2 regions of the Afipia felis ATCC 53690 genome follow, and region 1 is predicted to be linked to the other one. Evidence: riboswitches for the same ligand, from Rfam matches in the RefSeq annotation. Region 1 holds a riboswitch; the other holds the start of a gene.
The links. Region 1 has a riboswitch for glycine ahead of gcvT (glycine cleavage system aminomethyltransferase GcvT). Riboswitches for the same ligand answer to the same signal wherever they lie in the genome.

Region 1 (9,130 bases):
TGATGAACAGCGTCGCCAGAAGCGGCAACGGCTCGTTCACGATGATCGAGGGATTGAACAGCATGCCCACGGAAACGAAGAACAGCACCGCAAATGCATCGCGCAGCGGCAGCGTCTCGCTCGCGGCACGCTGGCTGAGTTCGGATTCGCTCAGGATCATGCCGGCAAAGAAAGCCCCCAGCGCGAATGAAACGTCGAACAGGATCGCCGCGCCGAAGGCCACACCAAGTGAGATCGCGAATACCGCAAGACGGAATAGTTCGCGCGAGCCCGTATGCGCGACGTAATGCAGAAGCGCCGGTATGAGGCGGCGACCGACCACCAGCATCAGTACGACGAAGGCCGCGACCTTGCCGAGCGTCAACGCGAGCGGCCAGACCAGCGATGCGACATCCATCTCGCCTGCCGCATGGCCCTTTAACATCCCTGCTAGAGGAGGCAGCATCACCAGCGTCAGCACACAGGCGATATCCTCGACGATCAGCCAGCCGACCGCGATGCGGCCACGTTCGGTGTCGATCAGCCGCCGCTCCTGCATCGCACGCAACAGCACGACGGTCGAAGCCGTCGAAAGCGCGATGCCGAACATGATGCCCTTGTCGGTGCTCCAGCCGAGCAACCAACCCAATCCCCAGCCCATCACCGTGGCGGCCGAAATCTGCACCACCGCGCCGGGCAGCGCGATCGCCCGCACCGACCACAAATCCTTCAGCGAGAAATGCAGCCCGACACCAAACATCAGAAGAATGATGCCGATTTCGGCGAGCTCATTGGCAATATTCTGGTCGGCAACGTAGCCGGGCGTGAACGGCCCCATCACCACGCCGGCAAGCAGATAGCCCACGAGCGGAGAAATACGGACACGCTGGACCAGCGCACCGAAGACAAATGCCAGCACAAGGCCGACGACGACCGTTGATATCAAAGGAGTATTATGATTCATGCGGTATTTTGTAGCATCCGATATCAAGTTACCAGCGTGCTGCCCGGCTACCCATCGCCGCAGTCCCGACCAGGCCAAACCTGCGACGACAAGGACACGAAGTCCCCCGGACGGATATGATGAACATTGACGTGCCTCAACCCGTTACCGTGAGGCCGCGCGATGATGTGGCATCAATTGCAACCCGTCGATTGGAGGCATCTCGTGATCAAAGATATCACCCTCAAGCTCGAAACCGATCCAGGTCGCGACCGCTCTCTCAGCTATGCGATGTCGGTTGCAAAAGCATTTGACGCGCATGTGACTGCGATGGCGTTCTGCGACCCGCTTGGTTTTCCGCAGTATCCGATCCCCACACTTCCCGCATCGGTGGTCTCCAACATCATTGAGGAGAAGGAGCGCGAGGCGCGTGAGGCGACGGCACGGTTCCAGGCTGCCGCAGAGGAAGCCGGCCTTTCCTTCGATCACGAGATCGTCACGCACCGCCTGCCTCATTCGGCGGCAGCCTTCGCGGTGAAAGCACGGCGCTCCGACCTCAGCATCATACAGCAGGCCGAGACCAGAGATGACGATAACGAGGCCATCATCGAGTCGGCATTGTTCGATTCCGGACGGCCTGTACTGATCGTGCCCTACATTCAGAAAGACAGCCTGCGGCTCGACCATGTGGTATGCTGCTGGGATGGCAGTTCGACCGCCGCGCGTGCCGTGAATGACGCCCGGCCGCTGTTGAAGCGAGCGAACAAGGTCGAGGTCCTGATCATCGCCAACGAAAAGACTCAGGATTCACGTCACCAGGCGAGCGGCACGGGTATCGTGAACCATCTCGCCCGGCACGGCATCGAGGTAGCATTGAGGGTGGTGCCGGCAGCCGATGTCGACGTCAACAACGCTATCCTGTCTTATACCGGCGATCACGGCAGCGATCTTGTGGTGATGGGTGGCTACGGCCATTCGCGCTTGCGCGAATTTGTGCTCGGCGGCGTTACCCGCGGCATCCTCGGATCAATGACCACGCCCGTGTTCATGTCGCACTGAGCGGAACGAAGTAGCGCTGGATTTTCACCATGCCGGACCGATCGGTATGGCGAGTATGACGTAACCCGTACTCTTAGACGCCCTGCTCAATCACAGGCTTCGGCTTTGAAAGCGCCATCGTGACTCCAGCCAGCGTAAGTACAATTGCACATATTTCGCGCCAGCCGACGCTATCACCCAGAAAGAGTGCCCCAGCGAGAATACCGATCACGGGTACGGACAGCATACCCACCGCTGCTGTCGTGGCAGAAAGACGACGAATGGCCGCGAACCATGTCAGATAACAAGTCCCCATCGGCACAAGGGTCATGTAGACCAGCATGAGGCCACTATCGATCTTGAGAGCTCCTATATCCGGATGTTCGAATGCGAGGCCCAGCACGACCATCGGAAGGCATCCCAATCCGATCTGCCAAGCCACAAAAGAAATCGGCGCAGCCGGCGCGGACCGGGCATTCAAAAGGCTGCCGAGCGCAAAGAGAATGGCAGCGCCGAGCGCCAGAGCGATGCTGACAGTTTTGTCAGATGCAAGTCCAAGGGGGTGGCCTGAAAAGAGAACGAAGAGTCCCGCGAATCCCAAAATGAGTCCGGTCACGTCGCGCGGTTTCGGCCGCGAGCCAAGAACGGGCCACGCAAGAATCGTCGCCCAAATCGGCATTGTATAAACGAGAAGTGCAGCCTCACTGATCGACAGTGTCGTCATCGAGATGGTGGTAAAACCCATCCAGGCAAAGACATTGGTGAATGAAGCAAGGAGCAGCGGCCCCCACGCCTTTCGCGGCACGCCCAAACGTTCGCGGCTCGCCGCTGCAATCGCGAACAGGATGAGTGTCGCGACAACACCGGAAACGCCGCGCGCGAACAAAGGCGGCCAGTCGCGCAGGAGAATCTTCATGGCTGGCCAATTCAGACCCCAGCCGATCGCCGTGGATGCGAGAAAAAGAAGTCCGCCCAATCGGACCTGATGGGTGGGTGCCCCTTTGTGCATTGATGGTTCCTAGTGCGCCTGAAGCGTCAGGCGCCCATCGCCTTCTCTATCGCAGCGATCGCCTCATCGGCCTTCGAGCCGTCCGGGCCGCCCGCCTGCGCCATGTCCGGACGCCCGCCGCCGCCTTTACCACCAAGCGCTTCGGAGGCCACACGCACCAAATCGACGGCGGAAAAACGCGAGGTGAGATCAGGTGTCACGCCGACCACGACGCCCGCCTTGCCATCCTCGGTCACACCGACGATAGCGACAACGCCCTCGCCAACCTGTTTCTTACCACTGTCCGCGAGGCTCTTGAGATCCTTCATCTCGATGCCATGCACAGCGCGGCCGAGGAACTTCACACCCGCCACGGTGCGGATGTCGCCGCCCGATGCACCGCCCGCAGCGCCACCGCCCATCGCGAGCTTCTTGCGCGCGTCTGATAGATCGCGTTCGAGCTTCTTTCGCTCCTCTATCAGAGCGGCGACCCGCGCGGGCATGTCTTCAAGCGTTGTCTTCAATTCAGCTGCCGCCAACTTCGCGGTCTGGATGCTGTGATTGGCTGCATTGCGCGCGGCACGCCCAGTCAACGCCTCGATACGGCGCACGCCGGAGGCAACCGCGCTCTCACCGGTGATCGAGACGAGACCGATATCGCCGGTGCGCTTCACATGCGTGCCGCCGCACAGCTCGACCGACCAGCCGAGCGTGTTGCCGCTGCCGTGCCCCATCGAGACGACGCGTACTTCGTCACCGTATTTCTCGCCGAACAGCGCACGCGCGCCCGAACTGCGGGCATCCTCGATGCCCATCAGCCGCGTCGCAACCTCGCCGTTCTCCAGCACGATGTCGTTGGCGATATCCTCGATGCGACGCAATTCATCCGCCGTGATCGGCTTGGTATGCGCGAAGTCGAAACGCAGCCGCTCCGGCGATACCAGCGAACCGCGTTGGGCGATGTGATCGCCGAGCACCTGACGCAACGCCTCATGCAAAAGATGCGTCGCGGAATGGTTGGCGCGGATCGCACCACGACGCGCGTGATCGACTTCGAGCTGCAGCGCGGCGCCCTTCTTCAAGGTGCCTTGCTCGAGCTGGCCGACATGGACAAACAGATCGCCCGCCTTCTTCTGCGTGTCGGTGACGCGGAAGCGCACGCCGCCGTCGCCGGTCAGGAGGCCGATGTCGCCGACCTGACCGCCAGATTCGCCGTAGAACGGCGTCTGGTTCAGCACCACGGAAGCGCTATCCCCTGCCTTCAGGCTGTCAACGCTCGCGCCATCCTTGACGAGCGCCGTCACCACACCCTCGGCGATCTCGGTGTCGTAGCCAAGGAATTCCGTCGCGCCGAGTTCCTCGCGCAGCGGAAACCAGATCTTCTCGGCGGCCGTATCACCCGAGCCCGCCCAGGATGCGCGCGCCTTTGCCTTCTGACGCTCCATCGCGTCGGTGAAAGACGCAAGGTCGACACCGATGCCGCGGTTGCGCAGCGCGTCCTGCGTGAGATCGAGCGGGAAGCCATAAGTATCGTACAGCGTGAACGCCGTCTCGCCGTCGAACATGTCGCCCTTGTGCAGCGACGCGCTCTTTTCATCGAGGATGGCAAGGCCGCGATCCAGCGTCTTGCGGAAGCGGGTCTCTTCGAGCTTCAGCGTTTCCTCGATCAGCGCCTCGGCGCGCACGAGTTCGGGGTAGGCCTGCCCCATCTCACGCACCAGTGCCCAGACGAGGCGATGCATCAGCGGGTCTTTCGCGCCCAGCAACTGCGCATGGCGCATCGCGCGGCGCATGATCCGGCGCAGCACGTAGCCGCGCCCCTCGTTCGACGGCAGCACGCCGTCGGCGATCAAGAACGATGACGCACGCAGGTGATCCGCGATCACGCGCAACGAAGGCGCCATCGGTCCATGCGGATCGGCGCCCGTCAATTCGGAGATGGCACGGATCAGTGCTACGAACAGGTCAATCTCGTAATTGTCGTGCTTGCCCTGCAGCACAGCGGCCACACGCTCGAGTCCCATGCCCGTGTCGATCGACGGATGCGGCAGCGGGTTGCGATTGCCCGGCGCGATCTGATCGAACTGCATGAAGACGAGATTCCAGATCTCGATGAAGCGGTCGCCGTCTTCATCCGGCGATCCCGGAGGGCCGCCCGGCACCTTGTCGCCATGGTCGAAGAAGATTTCCGAGCACGGACCGCACGGGCCAGTGTCGCCCATCTGCCAGAAGTTATCGGAAGTCCCGATGCGGATAATCTTCGATTCCGGCAGGCCCGCGATCTTCTTCCAGAGATCGAACGCCTCGTCGTCCTCGGCGTAAACCGTCACCAGGAGACGATCCTTGGGAAGCGCGAAATCCTTGGTGATCAGCGTCCACGCCAGTTCGATCGCACGGTCCTTGAAGTAGTTGCCGAACGAGAAGTTGCCCAGCATCTCGAAGAAGGTGTGGTGGCGAGCGGTGTAGCCGACATTGTCGAGGTCGTTGTGCTTGCCGCCGGCACGGACGCATTTCTGCGAGGTGGTGGCGCGCTGGTAGGGGCGCTTCTCAAGACCCGTAAACACGTTCTTGAACTGCACCATGCCCGCATTGGTGAACATCAATGTCGGGTCGTTGCGGGGAACCAGTGGCGAGGACGGGACGATCTCGTGCCCGTTTTTCGCGAAAAAATTGAGAAACCCAGACCTGATCTCGTTAACGCCGCTCATAACCGTCCAATCGACCTTGCGAATCCGTGCCGGACCATGCCGGGTAAAATGCAGATTTTCCACGCCGCTTTTAGACGGGGGATACCGCCCTTGTCCACAAAACGGGCGAAACCCGAACCAATGTCATTTAACGCATGTATGGGGGGATGCCGTTGCGTTGACAGCCCAGGAATCCCATGTTTTGCTGTGCAATATAACGACCCGTCACACCGGGAGAGATCGGCCGCTTTGAACTGAAAGCCGGCCGGCGCCGAAGGAGCAACCGCCCCGGAAACTCTCAGGCAAAAGGACCGTGTGAGGGACGATACATCTGGAAAGAGATACGGCCGGAAACGGTGCGGTATCCGCCGACGGGATAATACTCTCAGGCACAGCGACAGGTGGGGCTTCGGCAGGTTTTCGGGACGCCCGTCCCGGCAAACCCACAGGAGCACCGATGTCCGAGCCAGCCACCTTTTCCTCTCTGAAACGCGTCCCTCTTCATGCCCTGCATCTAAGCTGTGGCGGCAAGGTGGTGCCGTTCGCGGGCTATGAGATGCCGGTGCAGTACGCCGCCGGCGTGCTCAAGGAGCATCTCCACACTCGTACCTCCGCCGGCTTGTTCGATGTCTCGCATATGGGCCAGATCAGGCTCCGGCCGAAATCAGGCCGGGTCGAGGACGCAGCAGCAGCGCTGGAGCGTCTCGTTCCGCAGGACATCCTCGGCATCGCACCGGGTCGTCAGCGCTACGCGTTGTTCACCAATAACGAAGGCGGCATCCTCGACGACCTGATGGTCGCGAATTTCGGCGACGAGCTTTTTCTGGTCGTCAACGCCGCGTGCAAGGCCGACGACGAGGCGCATTTGCGCGCCCACCTCGCCCGTGATTGCGAGATCATCCCCCTGCCCGACCGCGCGCTGATTGCCCTGCAGGGCCCGAAGGCGGTGGATGTGCTGACCAAATTCGATACCGGCATCGCCACGATGCGGTTCATGGACAGCGGACCGCGTACGCTGCTCGACATCCCATGCTTCGTCTCGCGCTCCGGTTATACCGGCGAGGACGGTTTCGAGATCTCGGTCCCGGCGTCCGACGCCGAACGTCTGGTAACGACGCTGCTCGCTGACGCCGCAGTACTTCCCATTGGTCTCGGTGCGCGCGACAGCCTGCGGCTGGAAGCCGGGCTTTGCCTCTACGGGCATGACATCGACACCACCACAACGCCGGTCGAGGCTGCGCTCGAATGGTCGATCCAGAAAGCCCGTCGCAAGGGCGGCGCGCGCGAGGGCGGATTTCCCGGTGCGAACACCATCCTGCGCCAGCTTGAAGAAGGCGCGCCCAGCCGCCGCGTCGGCCTGAAGGCGGAAGGCCGTGCCCCGGTGCGCGAGGGTGCGCCGCTATTCGCCGATGCATCCTCCACCAACAAGATCGGCCGAGTGACCTCCGGCGGCTTCGGCCCGAGCGTCAACGGCCCCGTAGCGATGGGCTATGTGCCCACGCCGCTCGCCACACCCGGCACCGGACTGTTCACCGACCTGCGCGGCCAGCGCTTGCCGATGCATGTCGCAAAACTGCCTTTCGTCGCTCCCACCTATCAACGCTGAGGAAATCCATGACCACGCTTTTCACGTCCGATCATGAATGGCTCCAGATCGATGGCGATACCGCAACCATCGGCATCACCGACTTCGCACAAAGCCAACTCGGCGACGTGGTGTTCGTCGAACTGCCGAAGGCAGGTCGCAGCCTGAAGAAGGCGGAAACCGCCGCCACTGTCGAAAGCGTGAAGGCCGCATCGGATGTCTATGCGCCGATCTCCGGCGAAGTCGTCGAATCCAACGACGCACTCGCCGCTGATCCGTCGCTTATCAACTCCGACCCACAGGGCAAGGCGTGGTTTTTCAAGCTGAAGCTTGCCGACAAGAGCGAACTGGACGGGCTGATGGATGAAGCAGCCTACAAGGCGCAGACCGAGTGATCCTTTTCGCCATGCCGGGACAAACCCGGTATGGCGAGACCAGACAGATTTCCTTCGAGGATGTCACATGACGATGCATCGCCCAGCGAACGAACCCGCCACCACCTTCGGCCGCCGCCATATCGGTCCCTCGCCGCGCGATATCGAGGCTATGCTGGAGACCGCCGGCGCATCGAGCCTTGATGCGCTGATCAGCGAAACGCTGCCCGCCGACATTCGCCTCAATCGTTTGCTCGATCTTCCACCCGCATTGAGCGAAGCCGATGCTCTCGCCCATATGCGCGAACTCGCCGCACAAAACCGGATATTCACCTCACTGATCGGACAAGGCTATTCCGGGACGCAACTGCCCACGGTGATCCTGCGCAACATTCTCGAGAACCCGGCCTGGTACACGGCCTACACGCCATACCAGCCGGAAATCAGCCAGGGACGGCTGGAAGCGCTGTTCAATTTCCAGACCATGATCTGCGATCTGACCGGGCTCGATGTCGCCAACGCATCGCTGCTCGATGAAGCAACCGCCGCGGCCGAAGCGATGGCGCTGGCCGAACGCTCATCGTCTGTGAAAGCCAAGGCATTTTTCGTCGACCGCAATGTGCACCCACAGACGCTCGCGGTGCTGCGGACCCGCGCCGAGCCGCTCGGCTGGACGCTCATCGTCGGCGACCCGCTGCGGGATCTCGACAGCGCGGACCTGTTCGGTGCGCTGTTCCAGTATCCCGGCACGGACGGCGCAATACGAGATTTTCGCCCGGCCATCGCAGCTCTGCACGCTAAGGGCGGCGTCGCCGTCGTCGCTGCCGACATTCTGGCGCTGACGCTGCTCGCCGCGCCAGGCGAACTCGGCGCCGACATCGCGATCGGCTCCACACAGCGATTCGGCGTGCCAATGGGCTATGGCGGACCGCATGCCGCCTATATGGCGGTGAAGGATGCGCTCAAGCGATCGCTGCCCGGTCGCCTCGTCGGATTGTCGGTGGACTCGCGCGGGCAACCCGCCTATCGCCTCGCGTTGCAGACCCGTGAACAGCACATCCGCCGCGAGAAGGCGACGTCGAACATCTGCACCGCACAAGTGTTGCTTGCGATCATCTCGTCGATGTATGCGGTCTATCATGGCCCCGAGGGCCTCGTTCATATCGCGCGCACCGTGCACCGCCGTGCGGCGACGCTCGCGAGCGGACTGCGGCAGCTTGGCTTTGCGCCCCTCAGCGAGAGCTTCTTCGACACCGTGACGGTGAAAGCCGAAGGCGCACAGCGCGCCGACATTCTTTCCCGCGCGCAGACCGAGCGCCTCAATTTTCGGGTTGCAAAGAACGAGATCGGCCTCGCGCTGGATGAAACCACCACGCCTGCAACCATTGAAGCAATATGGCGCGCGTTCGGCGGCGCGCTCGATTACGCCGAGGTGGAGCGTGAGACAACAGACACCCTGCCCTCCGCGCTCCTGCGCAACGACACATTCCTGACCCATCCGGTGTTTCACGCCTATCGCTCCGAGACGGAATTGCT
Region 2 (9,130 bases), 1.8 Mb from region 1:
GCCGCGGGGCGAAAGGCCGGCGTCCGCATCATCGGACCGAACTGTCAGGGAATGCTTGCCGTACACGATAGGGTCTTCGCTGTATTCGGATCCATCGCGGGCGAGACCGACCTGCGTGCCGGCAACGTATCGCTGTGTTTTCAAAGCGGCGGCGTTGGCTTCGCCATCGCAACGCTATGCGACTCTCTTGGTATCGGCCTTCGGCATTGTGTCTCGACGGGAAACGAGGCGGATATCAAAGCACCAGAATTGATCGAAGCCCTTCTCGAAGATCCTGAGACATCAATTGTGGGTACATATCTTGAGGGCGTGGCGGATGGCCGCGCGCTGATGGCTGCTGGCGACAAGGCCATGCGGCTCGGCAAGCCCGTCCTGCTCTGGAAGGGCGGCAAAAGCGAAACCGGCGCAAGGGCCGCTGCCTCCCATACCGCACAGTTGACCGGAAGCTACGACATCTTCCGATCTGCCTGCAGCCAGGCCGGCATTATCGAGGTCGAGGATTCCGAGGAAATGGCCGATCTCATTCGCGCCTTCTCCCCAGGACGGCTGCCGGACGGTCAGACCGTGGGCGTGATCGGCATATCGGGAGGCATGGGAATTGTGTTCGCCGACGCCGCCATTGCGCATGGCTTGGAGCTCCCAGCGTTCAGCGACACAACGGTCGAAACGCTGACGCGCATCATCCCAAGCTTCGGTTCCTCGGCCAATCCGGCAGACGTCACAGCATCCGTCTTCAACGACGCTGCCATCCTGACGAAAGCTATCCAGGCTATTCTGGATGATCCCTGCATTCACCAGCTTTGCTTGCTGTTGGCCTCCGTACCCGATCCCATCGCCACTCAGATCGCTGAGGTTGTGATTGCGGCGGCAGCTGGCAGTCCCAAACCCATTCTTATCGGCTGGTCGCTCAAACGCCGGCGCGCGGAGAACGCCTACGCCCTGTTCGAGGCGGCAGGCATTCCGATATTCCAAACGCCCGGTCGTACCGCACGCGCCGCTGCGGGCTTGGCCCGATACGCCGCCATGAAAGCGTCGTACCGGCCGATGTCCGGCGCAATTCAACACCATGCACTGGCTCCGCAATTAAAGGGAGAAACGACACTTGACGAGCAAGCAAGCAAACGTCTGCTCGCATCGTATGGTGTACACACGCCTCGAGAAGTTCTGGTGCAACTCGATCAGGATCTGGCAGAGCGTATCGCCGGCCTGACCTATCCGATGGTGGTGAAAATCGTCTCGGAAGATATCCCACACAAAACCGAAGCGGGAGGTGTCATCCTCAATCTTCCCGATCGTCAGGCGGTCGAACTTGCAGCCGCCCGCGTCGTGGCAAATGCTAAAAATTATAAACCCACTGCAAAAATCAGCGGTGTGCTCGTTTCCGAAATGATTGGCGATGCCAGCGAAATGATCATCGGGGCCGTCAATGACGAAGCGTTCGGGCCGGTGATTGTTGTCGGGTTCGGCGGAATATTTGCAGAGGTTCTGAAGGACACAACTTACAGGATTGCGCCATGCGACCCGGCGACTGCCCGGCAGATGCTCGAAGAACTGCAGGGCTACGCTATTCTTAACGGCGCCCGCGGAAAACCGATGGCTGATGTGGATGCCCTGGTATCCGCAATCGTCGCAGCCTCAAATCTCGTTTGGGATCTGCGAGATCAGATCAAGGAGATGGACATCAATCCCCTCCTTGTTCGACCTAAGGGCCAAGGGGTGCTGGCTGCCGACGCGCTTATCGTTCCTATCGAACAGAAAGCGAAAACCCTCGACATAATCGCAACGCCAGCAATCTGAAGAATGCGGGACAATACCACTGCGAGGGAAACGCTTATGTCGATCCGGACGCTATAAGCGACCACTCAATGCCGACTTCGTACTTCCCATCTGCACCAAAAGCTGACATTCGCGTTGAGACACCCGATGCCACATCGTCAGCAGCTATTACCCCGTGCCGATTCTTCGACAAGTGTTGACGCCATTTGTGCGGTTGCGGCCGACAGAGTCCAGCCTAGATGCCCGTGCCCGGTATTATAAAAAATGCCAGGCGTGCGGCTTTTCCGGACAGTCGGCATCATATCGGGCAGCATGGGGCGCAATCCAGCCCACGGTATGACCCGGCGCGTGCTCATTCCGGGAAACAAACGGCGAGACCAGTCAACCAGCGGCTTCACCCGATCCGACCGAATATCGAGATTGAAGCCATTAAACTCCGCCGTGCCGGCAACGCGGAAGCGATCGGCACCAAGTCGACTGGTCACGATCTTCGCCGCATCGTCGAGCAGGCTGACCTGTGGTGCGGATTCCTGGCTCTGCGCATCATCCAGACAGACCGTGATCGAATAACCTTTCACCGGGTAAACATTCACACGATCACCAGCCATGCGGGCGATTTGGCGACTCCCCACGCCAGCGCAGACGATGACGCGGTCAAACTCCAGATTTTCAACTCGGCCTATTTCGGAATCGGGCTGAACCGCAAGAATGGCCGTCACCTTGCCGGCGCGACTCTGCAAATCGGTCACCGCAGCCTGATTGATAAAGGTTGCGCCCCGGCGCTGGCAGGAATGCGCGAGCCCCGACGTAAATTTGTGAATGTCCCCGGTCGCATCGGACGGCGTATAGAAACCGCCGTGGAAATCCCTCTTTAACGTCGGCTCGATGTGCTGGATCTCTTCATTCGTAACTGCCCGGCGTTCGAGCCCACTCTCGTTCAGAATCTTGTTCACCTGTTCCGCACGGCTGAAGCCGGCTGCGTCATGATAGAAATGGAGAATCCCGCGCTTCTCAAGATTGAAGTCTATCTTCTCCCGCTCAGCGATATCGAATAAATGCACCCGGGCCTCGAGCGCGAGCCGAACCGTCGCCGCTGTATTGTCACGATACTTAGGGATCGCGGCAACGAACTCACCAAGCCAGGAATATTTGTGCCAGGATGGCCGCAAATTCATGAGAAGCGGGGCGTTCTGCTTGAACATCCATTTCATGCCCTTGGCGACTGTCTCCCAGCTATTCCAGACCTCAGCATTACTTGCGGATAATTGCCCGCCGTTTGCGTAAGACGTTTCCATCGCTGCGTAAGGCTGTCGGTCGATCACCGTCACAGAATGCCCACGCGTCAACAATGCGTCAGCAGTCGTGACGCCTGTAATTCCCGAGCCAATAATTGCAATTTTCATAGTGCAGATCCCACGTTGATAGGCGATCGACCGTCGATCGCTTCGCCCCATCTGTCGCGGGTACCTGAGAGTTTTGCCGGACGAATCCGGTTATCCCCTTCGGTGGGCGTAAAACGCCTCTCTCCAGATTGTCCAACTGCACGGTCCTTGTGCCTGAGAGTTTATTGGGGGTTGCTCCTTCGACGTCGCTTGCGCGAGCTCTCCCGAACAGTTTTTGGACATTTATGATTAGATATCTTTCAAAGACAGCAGTCCGTTATCAATCCTCCTCTGCAAGATGCACCACAGGCAAACTAAACCGCGGAGTTCTCGGTGACCACCGAAGCGAACTTCGCAAAAAATTCTCCGGCCAATTTCTTTGCCGTGGCATCGATCAGGCGGCCGCCGAGCTGAGCAAGCTTCCCGCCGACATCTGCCTTGGCCTCATATGCGAGATGCGTTCCATCCGGATGATCGGACAGTGAAACTTTTGCATTCCCCTTCGCAAAGCCAGCCGCTCCGCCCTGTCCCTCACCCGTTATCGTATAGCCAATCAGCGGACTGATATCGCTGAGCGTCACCTTGCCGCTGAACGATGCTTTGATCGGACCGATCTTGAGCGTCGACTTGGCCGACATCTCATTGTCGGACACTTTTAGAAGTTCAGTACAACCCGGAATGCATTGGGCCAGAACGGATGGATCGTTCAATGCGCTCCAGACCGTTTCGCGCGACGCGCAGATGATCTCTTCTCCGCCCAGATTCATTCCATTCTCCTGTTACAACGATGCCGACCGAGTTTTGCTTTCATCCCCGCGCGAGTTGATCAGAGCCCATAGTTTCGGCGGGGTAATCGGCAGGTCTTTCGGCTCGACGTCAAAATCTCTCAAGGCGTCGGCAATAGCATTGCCGATAACACCTGCGACCGGTGCGATCGCATCCTCTCCTGCTCCCTTGAAGCCGAGCGGATTGCGCGTCGTTCTCGTGAGATCGAGGGCAAACGCCCGGACGTGCCGGAAATCCGTTGCCGTCGGCATCAGATAGTCGGCAAGTGAACCGGTCATGAGTTGCGCGCGATCGTCGTAGACAAGCTGCTCCAGAAATACGCCGCCTAGTCCCTGGACGATCGCACCGATCTTCTGGCCATGAACGATCATCGGATTGACCATGCGGCCAACATCTTCCATGGCCACGTAGTCGAGGACTTCGACATGGCCCGTAGCGATATCCACGGCAACGTGAGCCGCATGCGTTCCGTAGCCAAATGGCTTGTTTTTCGTGCCGAAAGTTCCCTCGGATTCAACGCTATTACCGGCAAGACGAACGATCTCGGCAAGCGACAGCATTCTGTCGCCATCGCGAATGAAGCCGTCTTCATAAGCAACATGATCCGGCGCGACAGACCAGGCTTCGGCAGCAATGGATTTGATCTTTGCGATCAAATGGCCTGCCGCATCGGCGATGGCGTTACCACCCATGATGATGGAGCGCGAATGAAAGGAGCCGAATCCTTCATCCAGCAGTGTCGTTGACCCGTGCAGGACCTTGATCCGCTCCATCGGAATGCGCAGTTCGTCCGCACAAATCTGAGCGAGCGCCGTCTCGATACCCTGGCCCAACGCGCAGGAGCCGATGAAAACCGTCACATTTCCGTTCGGCTCAATGCGAATCCTCGCATTTTCCTTCGGGCCGGCACCGCTGCTGTCGACAAAACAGGAGATACCAAGACCATGATAGCGACCGTCGTTTTCCTTGCCGCGGATCGCATCCTTGTCTTTCCAACCAATTGCCTGAGCACAATCGTTCAGCAATTTGAGATAGTCGCCATGATCGTAGGATGCCGGTCCTTCGTAAGGAACAAGCTGACCAATATCGAATGGAAGCTCGTCAGAACGGATCAGGTTGGTCTGACGAAACGCCAATGGGTCGATGTTCAGGCGCTTCGCAACCATGTCAAACAGCCGCTCGCGGAAGAACGTCGATTCAAACCGGCCCGGCCCGCGATAGCTGCCCGCCGGCGTTTTGTTGGTGACGACAGCCGAGACCTCGAAGGAAACATTCCGCACGCGATAGGGACCGGCCAAAAACTGAGCCGTTCTGGAGGCGAGAATTCCGCCTGTCGTCCCCATATAGGCGCCGATATCCGCAGTAACGCTTCCACGAATCCCGAGAATCTCGCCATTTTTCCGACATGCGATTTCGACATCGCAGTAAGTTTCCCGCGAATGATTGGTCGCCATCATGTGCTCGCGGCGGTCTTCCTGCCACTTCACGGGGCGGCCAACCAACCGAGCAGCAAACGGAATCAGAAAATCCTCAGGATAGAACTCGCCACGGACACCGAAACCGCCACCGACATCCAGCTCGATCAGATCAATTCCGGTTTTCGGGAGACCGAGAAGATTGGCGAGCACATTCCGATTGAAGAACGGCACTTTTGCCGCCCCCCACACCGTCAAATGGTCGGTCAGTACATCCCACTTCGCCAGCAACCCCCGCATTTCCATCGGCATGGCCGTATGGCGCTGGATTGCGAATGTTTCTCTCAATACGCAATCAGCGGAGCCAAACGCCGCGTCGGTATCCCCTCGGGACGCGCTATATTTCGCAGCAGTGTTCGTATTGGCGACTTCGAAGAGCCTCGCGCTCTGATCACTGCCCGCGACTTCTACTGACGGGACCGGCTCGATCTCCTCGATCTCGACAAAGACCAACTCCGCGGCATCCTCGGCGATGGCTTGGGTGGACGCCAGAACCACCGCCACAGGTTCGCCGACATAACGAACTTTATCGTGCGCAATCACCGGCTGGCGGAAAGTATCACCGCCTTCGATCGGGGCAATTCTGATCGGGATAACACCGATCGGTTTGGGAATGTCATTCGCCGTGATGACGGACACGACGCCATCCAACGCAAGCGCTGCGCTGGAATCGATATGGCGAAGATATCCGTGCGCAATCTGGCTTCTGACGATAACGGCATACAGGCAATCGGGAAGATGCATGTCATCGACAAAGCATCCTTTCCCCTGCAGCAGCCGCTCATCCTCGACCCGCAAAATGGAGCGCCCGACATAGTTGTTCGGAAACCCGCTCATCTGGACTTAGCCTTCGCTGCGGCGGCAAGCGCATCCCGTGCGGCCACGATGGCCTCAACAATCGGGAAGTAGCCCGTACACCGGCAGATATGCCCCGAGAGAACTTCGACGATACGTTCGTCGGATGCAGCCGGCTCGCTCGCAAGCAGAGCGTCTGCCGTCATGAGAATTCCAGGCGTACAGAAGCCACATTGCAGGCCGTGACTTTCGCGGAAAGCCGACTGCAAGGGCGAGAGCACGTCATCTTTCGCCAATCCTTCAACCGTCCGCACCTCCCAGCCCTGCGCTTGCACAGCAAGCATCAGGCAGGAACGGACGGCATCGCCATTGACGTTGACAGTACAGGCACCACAAACGCCATGTTCGCAGCCGATGTGAGTCCCCGTGAGGCCAAGGTCATGACGCAAAAAATCCGCAAGCGTGCGGCGCGGCTCAACCTGAGCCGTATACTGAACGCCGTTCACGGTAAGGGTTACGTCCACCTTGCTCACATCGTTACTCCGCGCGGGAAAGCGTCTGCTTGATGGCCCGGCCCAGAAGCGTGGAGAAAACAGCCCTTCGATATTCCGGCGGTGCATGAGGATCGTGCGGCGGATCGATTTCCTCGGCAGCCAAGGCCAGCACCGACCCGAGATCATCATCGATCCGCAGGCCGTTCAGCGCAGCCTCGGTCTGCGGCAACGTCATTGCCGAATCCCCCACTCCGAAGCCCACAACACGTGACGACGAGAACTTTCCGTCATCAATCTCAAAATGAAGACAGACGCCGGCGAGCGCGAAGTCGCCCTGCCTGCGTGAGAATTCCTTGAAAGCCCACCGTCGGCTGGATGTCCAAAGCGGCAAACGAACTCCGGTGATGATCTCATCCGCACCGAGATCGGTGGAAAGCAGGCCTTGAAAGAACCCGTGGGCCGGCATCGACCTCTGCCCGTCAGGCCCGGCGATATCGATTACCCCATCCAATGCCAGCACGGTTGCGGGGCATTCTGCGGCGGGATCGCAATGCGCGAGGCTTCCTCCGATCGTGCCACGATTGCGGATTTGATAGTGCGCAACATGGGAAATCGCTTCGCGCAGAAGCGGATGGGTAGACGCGACGTCATGGCTTTCAAGAATATCACACCAGCGGACCAGCGCGCCAATCTTCAACTCCGAGGAACTGACCTCAATCGACTTCAGTTCTCCTATGCGCCCAATATCGATCAAGATGGAGGGCGTCAGCAATCGATAGGCCATCATCGGAATGAGACTTTGGCCACCGGCGAGGATCTTGCCGTCTCCTTCGCTTTCGACAAGCAGCCTCACGGCGTCTTCGACGCTTTCTGCCTGCTGATAGCCGACGACGGGCAGTTTCAATGATGGCTCCCAATCCGTATCTGTACGCCAACGATCAGATCGAAGCGGCTTCCGCCTTCAGTCCCGGCTGATACAGCTCAACCTTCAGACCATCGAGATCGGCGATGTAAATCGTCAGCCCGTACGGACCATCATGCAGATCAGTGAAGAACGGCACACCGTCTTTCTTGAGGCGATCGCGCATGGCCCTGACATCATTCACCTCGAAGGCAACATGATCAATTTGCCGGTGATCAGGCTTGCGACCAGCAACTAGGGCAATACCCTGTTCGAATGCCGCAAAGGTCCGCCCGTCCGCCAGCGGCTTGGCTGGGCGGACCACAAATCCGAGTTTCTCGGTGTAGAATTTCACGGACTTCTCGAGATCCTCGACCATGAAGAGAGCGTGCCCATAACTCAGCACGCGCGGCTTGTCTGAATTCGTCTCCATGAAACTCTCCTCATCCGGGCGCTAGTGGGCGACCAACACACCCTTGGCCTCGAACTCATCTCGTATTTGTTTGACGTAAGCCTGAAATTCCATGCTCTCATGGGATGTTCGCCAGTTTCGCGGGCGCGGCAGCTCAACCTTCAAGTCCAGATCGATCTTGCCCGGACGCGGCGACATGACCAGCACCCGGTCGGCCAGGAATACGGCCTCCTCAATGCCATGCGTAATGAAGAGCACGGTGTTGTTCACCCGGAGCCACATACTCTGCAGATCCATGATCATCTGCTCGCGAGTCAGCGCATCGAGCGCACCAAACGGCTCGTCCATCAGCAATAGCCCCGGCTCCTGAATCAGGGCGCGGCAAATGGCGGCTCTCTGTCTCATACCGCCCGAGAGCTCAGAAGGGTACTTGTTCGCAAACTGGCCAAGGCCAACCTGTTCGAGTAGCGCAAGCGCGCGAGCTTTATGGGCCTCGACATCGAGCTTCTTGATTTCGATCGGAAGCAGCACGTTTTCAAGGATCGTCCGCCAGTAGAGCAACAGGTCCGACTGGAAAACGACGCCGACTTTGGGGTGCGGCCTGTCGATCGGATCACCGTCGATCAGAATCTGACCGGACGTAGGATCGATCAGCCCCGCCAGCAGCGACAAAAGCGTGCTCTTGCCGCATCCGCTCGGTCCAACCACCGCGACGAAGTTTCCCGGATCGAGCCTGATATCCACCTTCGTCAGCGCGCAGACATCCTCGTTCTGCCGCGTCTGGTAGGATTTGGAGAGCTGAGTGACTTCAACCACAGCGCCGGTTTGGCTCGGATTCAACATGTCAGGCCTCCTCGCTGGCCGGGCTTCGTCAAACAGTCGAATCGCGCTTGTAGACGACGCGACCCTCTATGAAATCGACAATGTAGTAGAAGATCACGCCGAGGCCGGAGATCGCGACAACGGTGGCAAAATTCAATGTCGTGTCGAACTGCGCGTTGGCCTGAAGCTGCAGATAACCGAGGCCCCGCTCTGCCGCGACATATTCACCGATAATCGAACCAATGACAGCCAACGACACGGCCATCTTAAAGCCAGCAAAAATGCTC

Region 2: another riboswitch for glycine. It lies ahead of HMPREF9697_RS09295 (D-amino acid dehydrogenase); the one in region 1 lies ahead of gcvT (glycine cleavage system aminomethyltransferase GcvT).

The regions. Positions count from the first base shown of each region.
Region 1 is NZ_KB375270.1:128,428-137,557, reverse strand. It holds gene ybaL (YbaL family putative K(+) efflux transporter) at 1-943, opposite strand, end outside; gene HMPREF9697_RS00655 (universal stress protein) at 1,148-1,981, shown strand; gene HMPREF9697_RS00650 (DMT family transporter) at 2,055-2,969, opposite strand; gene alaS (alanine--tRNA ligase) at 2,996-5,656, opposite strand; glycine riboswitch at 5,856-5,959, shown strand; gene gcvT (glycine cleavage system aminomethyltransferase GcvT) at 6,093-7,241, shown strand; gene gcvH (glycine cleavage system protein GcvH) at 7,250-7,615, shown strand; gene gcvP (aminomethyl-transferring glycine dehydrogenase) at 7,683-9,130, shown strand, end outside.
Region 2 is NZ_KB375270.1:1,959,726-1,968,855, forward strand. It holds gene HMPREF9697_RS09290 (acetate--CoA ligase family protein) at 1-1,797, shown strand, start outside; gene HMPREF9697_RS09295 (D-amino acid dehydrogenase) at 1,935-3,179, opposite strand; glycine riboswitch at 3,311-3,395, opposite strand; gene HMPREF9697_RS09300 (SRPBCC family protein) at 3,473-3,925, opposite strand; gene HMPREF9697_RS09305 (xanthine dehydrogenase family protein molybdopterin-binding subunit) at 3,938-6,256, opposite strand; gene HMPREF9697_RS09310 ((2Fe-2S)-binding protein) at 6,253-6,747, opposite strand; gene HMPREF9697_RS09315 (FAD binding domain-containing protein) at 6,752-7,612, opposite strand; gene HMPREF9697_RS09320 (VOC family protein) at 7,647-8,042, opposite strand; gene HMPREF9697_RS09325 (ABC transporter ATP-binding protein) at 8,064-8,864, opposite strand; gene HMPREF9697_RS09330 (ABC transporter permease) at 8,893-9,130, opposite strand, start outside.